Regions from separate parts of the Streptococcus sp. ELY_86 genome, predicted to be linked through region 2. Evidence: riboswitches for the same ligand, from Rfam matches in the RefSeq annotation. Region 2 holds a riboswitch; the other holds the start of a gene.
What was found. Region 2 has a riboswitch for FMN ahead of AC4HAN_RS02770 (ECF transporter S component). Riboswitches for the same ligand answer to the same signal wherever they lie in the genome.
Positions count from the first base shown of each region.

Region 1 (4,418 bases), on a different contig from region 2:
CTGGCCAAACCGACCAGATCGCCCTCAGCTTCCCGATCAGCATCGTCCGTCAGAATAATCAGTTCTCCTTCTTTGAGCCTTTGTATGGCTGCTTCAATTTTTTCAAACATGGCGTCTCCTTTCAGCACTTGCCTGTGCTTTGATGTATTTACCCAAAATATCTGTTTCAATATTAACCCAGTCGCCTGCTTTAAGCTGACCCAAGTTCGTTTTTTCACGGCTGTGCGGAATCAAGGATACTGTAAAACGCTCCTCATCGCAGGACACAACTGTCAGACTGACCCCGTTAATAGCGACTGAGCCTTGCGCAATGATTTCCCCAGCATGCCCCTGAGGGTACGAAAAGGTTAAAATTTCAGCATTTCCCAGACTTTTCTTGTCAAGCAGCTGGCTCTGAGCATCAATATGTCCGGTCACAAAATGTCCCTCAAAGCGCCCGGCAGCTGATAAGGCAGGTTCAATATTAACAGCATTTCCAATATGCTGATAGCGTAGATTGGTCCTCTTAAAAGTCTCCGGCATAATATCAACCACAAACTCACGGCCTCTTTTAGCAACACAGGTCAAGCAGGCACCGTCAACCGCGATACTGTCACCGATAGCGATTTGATCAAGAAAGCCTGCAGACACCTGGCAGGTCAGGCGAACGCCTTGGCTGTTTTTGCTGAGATGGCTTATTTTCCCTTTTTCCTTAATTAATCCTGTAAACATGGATCCTCCTTTCTTTTGGCAGAAATTCGCCAATCCTCACCAACCTGCTCTAAGGATACATCAGGCAGATTAGTCAGGGTTTGTGCTATTCTGGTGCTGCTCATGCTGGCCAAGGCATCTCCTCCTAAAAGAATCGGGGCCAAGTAAAGCAGCCATTCATCCCAAAGATCAGCTGCATAAAAGTCATCGTGAATATGGCTGCCGCCTTCAACATAGAGAGACTGAATACCCTCTTTAGCCAGCTGTTTAACCACTTTATCAACCGTCCAGTCAGGGTCACAAAAAACGCTGACATGAGCAGGCAGATCTTCCACAGGTCTTTGGCTAAAAAGATAGACCGGGGCTTCGCTGTTAGTAAAAAGCTGAAGCTGCCTGTGGCTGAACAGCCGACCTCGCCGATCTAAAACAACACGAACCGGTGGGAAAAGACTGCTCTTTGCTGCCAGAAGGCCGGGGTCATCCAGCAGAGCTGTTTCGCTGCCGATTAAAATAGCCTGATAATCACTGCGTTCCTGATGAACCAGCTCTTTGGCTTTCTTTCCAGTCAAAGCTGTCCGTTTGCCTTTAAAAGCAATCTTGCCATCTAAACTCATGGCGCTTTTTAAAACAATATAGGGCCGCCCATGCCGGTAAAAATAATTATAGTGGGGATTGAGCGCTTCTGCTTCTTTTTCCAGCAGACCAACATCAACCGTCAGTCCCTGACTTTCTAAAAACTGCCGGCCCCTGCCTGCGACTAAAGGATTGGGATCTAGCTGGGCAATAACGACCCGTGTGATTCCTGCCTGAACAATACTTTCTGTGCAGGGGGGCTGCTTGCCCTGATGATGGCAGGGTTCAAGCGTTACATAAAGCGTTGCCCCTTTCAATTCTTCGGCGTTTTGACAGGCCATTATCGCATTTTTTTCTGCATGATAATCGCCATATTTTAAGTGAGCTCCCTTAGCAATGACCTGATTATTTTTAACAATAACCGCTCCAACCAGCGGATTGGTATAGGTCTGGTATTTTCCCTCCATGGCTTTAGCAATAGCTAAAGCCATAAACTGTTCATCCATACTGCCTCCTTTCCAACACAAAAAACCCCGTAAAAATATTACGGGGCAGATAAGGTTTACCATCATAAAAGACCGACAGAAGAATATTCACTCTTAATCTGAACATGTCCTGTCTTTGACAAGAAGTCTGGAACTATGCTGTTTTCAGCAAGGTTAACAGCAGCTTTTTAAAACAGATATTTAGACCAACAACACCTGCATAGCTGAAAAACTTCCTGTATGCAAGAACACTTGACTCTTTAACAGCCAAGGTATCACTTGACAGACTGGCAACATCCCTTTGGGGAAGCCTAGTCTCTTCTTTTATTTTCTTCTCCCATCCAGACTATACTGTCGGTTCCGGATTTTCACCGGATCAACCGCTCTCGCAGTTCACGGACTTCAAGCTCAGCTTGTCACCGTCGGTCGGGAATTTCACCCTGCCCCGAAGAAATAAATCTATTCAATTGCCTAAAGGATAACACGCTGACAGCAATTTGTCAACACTTACCTATGCTCAGGCAAAAACTTCTTTTAGAATAGCCAATCCCTGGTCCAGCTCATCTTTGGTTAGGGTCAAAGGCGGCAACAGCCTGATGACATTGCTGCCTGCAGTAAGCACAATCAATCCCTTGGCACGCGCTGAGGCAAGCAGCAGACTCAAATCTGCGCTTGTTTCAATCCCAATCATACAGCCCAGTCCGCGAATCTGAGTGACCTTGGGATTATCGGCCAGCATACTCTTCAGCTGGTCTTGCAAGTACTCTCCCTTAGCCAGTGCAGTTTCTAAAAATCCCTCTTCTTTTAAGACTGTTAAGCCGGCACTGGCTGCTGCCATGGCTAATTTATTGCCGCCAAAGGTCGATCCGTGACTGCCGTAACCAAAAGCTGCCGACAGCTTAGTTTTCCCCAGCATGGCTCCGACAGGAACTCCGTTTGCTAAGCCTTTAGCCAATGTGAAAATGTCCGGCTCAATGCCGTAATGCTCAAAAGAATACAGCTTGCCCGTCCGGCCCATGCCTGTTTGAACCTCATCAACAACCAGTAAAATATTTTTTTCCTTGCAAAAAGCAGCCAAATCTCTGACAAAATCTGGCTCAGCCGGGTGAATACCGGATTCTCCCTGAACTAATTCCAGCATCACCGCAGCAGTGCGTTCAGAAGCCAAACTTTTGACGCTGGCCAGATCATTATAATCTGCATAAAGAAAATGGGGAACCCCGTCACCAAACCCCTCTTTTATCTTGTCCTGACCGGTTGCAGACATCGAGCCGAAAGTCCGGCCGTGAAAGGAATCTTTAAACGTGATGATTTCCTGCTTGCCGGTCGCCTTGCGGGCAAGCTTGATAGCAGCCTCATTGGCTTCGGCTCCGCTGTTGCAAAAGAAAGCCAAATAATCGCGGTCGCCAATCAGTTTTTCTGCCACCTCTTCCTGCAGAGAGTTCTGGTAAAGATTGGGAGTATGCCAAATGCGGTCAGCCTGTACCTGCAGAGCGGCCTTGACCTGCGGGTGAAACCCCAAATTTGTCACACCGATACCTGATGAAAAATCAAGGTATTTTTTGCCGTCTGCATCAAACAAATAATTTCCTTCTGCTTTGACAAATTCAATAGCCGCTCTTTTATAATTTTGAAATAATTTACTCATCTTTGCCTCTCCTGTTACTGTCGGAAGCTCTGCTGCCTTCCTGTCCTTTTTACCGGTAGTCATTTTTATCCTTTGTGAATCAAGGTTCCGCCTGCCAAACTGTCAGCAATCAACACCTGGGCAACGCCTGCCTCAACGGTCTTTGCAGCACTTTCGATTTTGGGAATCATACCGCCTGTGATGACGCCCTTTGCAATCTTTTCAGGAATCTGCTCAATCGTTAATTCCGGCAGCACACGCCCATTTTCTAAGACCCCTTTAACATCTGTCAGAAGAATCAGCTTTTCAGCAGACAGAGCTGCTGCTGCCGCTGTCGCCAGATAATCCGCATTTATGTTGAGCAGATCACCCTTTTGAGAATAGCCCAAAGAAGCCAAGAGCGGAATCTTTTTATCCTTGAGCAGTTCTAAAAGAGGAGCAGTGTCTATATCAGTTACCTCTCCTACATAACCGTAAGTAACCTTATCTAAAAAATCGGCTCTTACCAGCTGCCTGAGCTGCGATTTCAGCTGCAGATTATCAAGGCCTGCCTGCGTCAGCCGATCACTTAGATCCTTTCCGACAATATCTAACAGTGCATGGCTGACCAAAGTCATATCCTCACGGCTGGTCACCCGCAAGCCCTTAACTTTTTTGATGGGAACCTGCTTTTCCTCCATCAGCCTGTTGATAGCAAAGCCGCCGCCGTGCACAATAACAAGAGCTTTGCCGGCAGCCTGCCAGGCTTTCAGCTGCTCAATAAAGCTCGAATCTAATTGCTGACTGGCGACACCGCCGATTTTGATGACTATGATTTCTGACATGGATTTTCCTTTCAAATACAGTTAAACTCACAAAATTCAAACAAGAATAAGCAGAAAACAGATAAGACTGGGAATTTTTCAGCTCCTTTGCTTCCGGTTATAGCTTTTACTCTCTCATCAAGCTTTTTTTAGTTCAGGTCCTGTAAAGGGCATTGATTTTCACATAATCGTAGGACAGATCACACCCCCAAGCGGTGCCCTTTTTTTCACCGGCATGCA
Region 1 is NZ_JBZFUK010000002.1:365,694-370,111, forward strand. It holds gene ribA (GTP cyclohydrolase II) at 1-110, opposite strand, end outside; gene AC4HAN_RS04675 (riboflavin synthase) at 103-711, opposite strand; gene ribD (bifunctional diaminohydroxyphosphoribosylaminopyrimidine deaminase/5-amino-6-(5-phosphoribosylamino)uracil reductase RibD) at 696-1,769, opposite strand; FMN riboswitch at 2,074-2,205, opposite strand; gene AC4HAN_RS04685 (acetylornithine transaminase) at 2,266-3,396, opposite strand; gene argB (acetylglutamate kinase) at 3,462-4,199, opposite strand; gene argJ (bifunctional glutamate N-acetyltransferase/amino-acid acetyltransferase ArgJ) at 4,333-4,418, opposite strand, start outside.
Region 1: another riboswitch for FMN. It lies ahead of ribD (bifunctional diaminohydroxyphosphoribosylaminopyrimidine deaminase/5-amino-6-(5-phosphoribosylamino)uracil reductase RibD); the one in region 2 lies ahead of AC4HAN_RS02770 (ECF transporter S component).

Region 2 (4,418 bases):
CATCCCCCTGAACAACGTGAATGTGAGGAAATTCCTGACTGAAGAGTTCGGCCTTTTTAGGATCGACTTCAATGATTTTAGTCCGCAGATGACGATTTGTCGTTTTGAGGATATTGAGCAGATAATAGGCAATTCTTCCGGCTCCGATAATCATCAAACTCTTGATGACCTTGTTTTTAACAAAGTTATGGAACTGAATCATGTCCCTACGATTACCGGTTACAAAAATTTTGTCATCAGGCTGAATGATATCGTCTCCGTCAGGAATAATCAATTCGTGATTGCGCTCAATAGCACAAATCACAATGTTGCTGAATTTTTTGCGGAATTGATTCAAGGACATCTGGCAGAGCTTGTTGGTGTCTACGATTTTAAATTCCATCAGCATGACACGGCCATTGACAAAATGTTCTACAGACAGCGTATTTGGGAAATCAACCATGTTGGCAATATAACGGGCTGTCAGCAGTTCCGGATTGACGACCAGGGAAAAACCAAGAAAGTTTTTGTCTTTAAAATAAGTATTGGAATATTCAGGGTTGCGAACCCGTACAATCGTTTCTGCAGCTCCCATTCTTTTGGCCAGCACAGCTGCTACCATGTTTACTTCATCCTTATCTGTAATAGCGATGAAAATATCACAGTTTCGAACGTCAGCCTGCTCCAAAATTCTGAAATTAGCACCATTGCCAACGATTCCCATAATATCAAGGCGTTTTGTCACATGATTAAGCACAGTTTCATTTTCTTCAATGAGAATAACATCGTGCTTTTCATCAACAAGTGAGCGACAGAGAGCCTTTCCGACCTTACCGCCGCCAACGACAATAATTTTCATGATTTACCTCCAAATTATAATAACTATCATACCTCTTTTCAGGAGAAAATGCACTAGTTTTCTATGGAAATTCAAAAGAAAAACGGAAAGGAAGAGGGCTGCTGTTCTATTTGAAAAGCAGTTCGTTTTTTCTGAAAAAAATCTTAAATTTTTTCTAACATTTTATTGACATCTTTGACAGAAGTGTTATACTATATACCAAGCTACTCATTGTTTTAAATCAAACCTGTTATGATTTAAGATAATGAGGCCCCACATACCACGTTACCTGCTGAGCATGACTCCGGGTTTCGTGGTTCTTTTTTTGGAATAAATAGACCAGCAGAAAGTTAGTATAAGATGAATATTGAAACATTGGAAAAAGAAAATCAGGCTCACGCTTCAGGCAAAAATCATGTTGTCCTGTTTGAACCGCAGATTCCTGCCAATACCGGCAACATTGCCCGTACCTGTGCAGCTACCAACAGTCCTCTTCACATTATCCGTCCTATGGGCTTTCCGATTGATGATAAGAAAATGAAGCGAGCCGGTCTTGATTATTGGGACAAACTGGACGTGCATCTGTATGACAGTCTTGAGGAGTTTATGGACAGCTGCTTAGGCAAGCTGCATCTGATTACCAAGTTTGCTGAAAAAACGTATTCGGATGAGCATTATGATGATGGACTGACGCATTATTTTATGTTTGGCCGTGAGGACAAGGGGCTGCCGGAAACGTTTATGCGTGAGCACGCTGAAAAAGCCCTGCGTATTCCGATGAACGATCAGCATGTCCGAAGCCTCAATCTGTCAAATACGGTCTGCATGATAGTCTATGAAGCTCTCCGTCAGCAGCAGTTCACTGGTTTGGAGCTTAGCCATACTTACGCTACCGACAAATTGAAGTAGGCTCATCTGTCTTTTGTTTCTTTAAGTCTGGCAGATAGTTTGTCTGGGAATGTCTGATTAGCAGTCTTAGCTTTTTGTCTGAGCAAAACAAGCGGTCTTTGAAGAATTTTCCGGAATTAAGAAAGAGTACTTGTTATTAGGGCTGTTTTTTGATATGCTAGAAGTGTCTTCAGGGCAGGGTGCAATTCCCGACCGGCGGTGACTGATAGCTGAATGATTTATTTTTTTCTGTTTGCTTAGCTGCTAACTTAAAACAGTGCTATTGCGACAGGGTAAGAGTAGATGTTAATTATCAGAAGTCCGCGAGCGCAAAGCTGATGTGGTGCAACTCCACAACCGACAGTAAAGTCTGGATGGGAGAAGACAAAGGGTTTTTGCGCTTGGCATTGATACTCTTTGCAGCTTCTTTCGATTTGTAAAAATTGGAGGAATTTTTTTATGAAAAAAACACAAAGCTTAGCTATTATTGCGATCTTATCGGCACTTTCTTTTGTGCTCATGATTTTCAACTTTCCCATTATTCCGGGTGTTGATTTTTTGAAGCTTGATTTTAGTATCATTCCGATTTTATTGGGCTTGGTGCTGTTTAATTTACGGAGTGCCTTTGCCATTCTCTTTGTGAGAAGTCTGCTCAAGCTTTTACTGGATAATGGCGGACCCGGCGGCATCATTGGTCTGCCGATGAATATAGCAGCGCTTGGTGTCTTTGTTTTAGCTTTTGGTCTTATTTGGAAAAATAAGGAAGAAACAAAAGCATTTGTCATTGCCAGTGCTGTCGGAACAGTTGCCATGGCTGCGGTTATGGTTGTTTTGAACTATATCTATGCCATTCCGCTTTATGCCAAGTTTGCCGGATTTGACATCGCTAAATTCATTGGTGTTGGGAAATACTTAGTCAATATGGTTATTCCTTTTAATCTTCTTGAAGGAGTTATTTTTGCAGTCAGCTTTGCTGTTATTTATGCAGCGGCCAAGCCGATTTTAAAAACTTATAGAATTCATGAAAAATAAACAATTTTATCTTTTGGGAGCTTCTTTTGCTGCCTTACTCTTTTTGCTGCTGGGCTATGCGGTTAAATTTTATCCTGATGCTTTAAAGGTTTTTGACAGCAGTGTGCAGGAGGCAATACGCGGCGATTTGCCTAAAGGCGCAACGATGTTTTTTAAAGCGGTAACTCAGCTGGGACATGAAGCTTATGTTTTTGCCTATGTCTTTTTCATCGCCTTGATCTTTTATTTTTGGAAAAAATGGAAGGCAGAAGCTTACTTTTTAGCTGGCAATCTTGTTTTAATGGGCATTTTGTCAACAGCTTTTAAATATTTATATCATCGTGCAAGACCCGACCTTTACTACCTCGTTGAAAAACCGATGGGACCGTCCTTTCCGAGCTGGCATGCGGCATCGACCATGATTGTTGCCTTGAGCTTGGCTTTTATTGTTCAGCAGCGGATAACAAAAGGAGAGTTTAAACGGATTGCACAGGCAATACTGATTCTTTTGGCGGTCTTAACAGCTCTGTCACGGATTTATTTGGGAGTTCATTACCCTTCTGACATAGTGGGAGGCTGGCTGCTTGCCGCTGCTGTTGCAGCCTTTGTCTATCCTTTTTACGATCAAAAACGCTTTGAATGGCGCTTTCAAGGCCGGCAGAAGTAGCAGAAAATTAGTCTTAATAATCTAGAAGAGCTGTTCATGATACGGTAGAGGTATCTGTGAAACAGCTCTTTTTGCTAAAAAAATCAGGCAATCACAATACTTCGTGTTATAATAAAGTCAATATAGCAAAACAGTATAAAAAAAATAAATTTAAAAGTCCCCTAGGACTTTGCGGAGCAGCTTTAGCGGCTTTAGCCGCAAAGCTGCTAACAAATTGAAAGGAGCTATTATGAACGTGCATAAGCACTCCCACCATGAGCATCATCACCACTTATCCAATCAGTCAAGCACTCGCATTTTTATCGCTTTTATGTCCAATTTTGTTTTTGCCATTATTGAGATGATTTTCGGCGGTATTTTTAATTCCAGCGCTATTTTGGCCGATTCTGTTCACGATTTTGGCGATGCCGTGGCTATTGGTCTGTCTTATTATTTTGAGCGTTTATCCAAGCGCAGGAGTGACTATAAATATACGCTGGGTTATTGGCGTTTCAGTCTCCTGGGTGCTTTAATGACCGCTGTTATTCTTATTATCGGATCTGGCTTGGTTTTATTTGAAAATGTTCAAAAAATAATGCATCCTGAGCCAGTTAACTACAATGGGATGCTGATCCTTGGTCTGGTTGCTATCGCAGTCAATATTGTGGCCAGCCGTGTTTTAAACGGGGAAGCATCTGAGCATGAGTCCGTTTTAAGCCTGCATTTTCTTGAAGATATTCTGGGTTGGGTGGCTGTTATTATTGTTTCTCTGGTTTTGAGAGTGACGGACTGGTATATTCTTGATCCGCTCTTGTCTGTGGCGATTGCGCTCTTTATTTTGAGCCAGGCCCTGCCTAAGTTTATCAGAAACCTATCTGTCTTTTTGGAGCATGCTCCCGGGAATTGTGATGTCCAGCAGTTAGAAAGGGAAATTTTGGCCTTGGAATGGGTTCAGGCCATCAATCAATTCAATCTTTGGTCCTTAGACGGCCGCAAAAATATTGCCATGATTCATCTGCTGGTTGCTCCTGATTGCAATGAGCAGCTGTTAAAAGA
Region 2 is NZ_JBZFUK010000001.1:571,809-576,226, reverse strand. It holds gene trkA (Trk system potassium transporter TrkA) at 1-838, opposite strand, end outside; gene AC4HAN_RS02775 (tRNA (cytidine(34)-2'-O)-methyltransferase) at 1,178-1,726, shown strand; FMN riboswitch at 1,888-2,095, shown strand; gene AC4HAN_RS02770 (ECF transporter S component) at 2,165-2,737, shown strand; gene AC4HAN_RS02765 (phosphatase PAP2 family protein) at 2,727-3,383, shown strand; gene AC4HAN_RS02760 (cation diffusion facilitator family transporter) at 3,613-4,418, shown strand, end outside.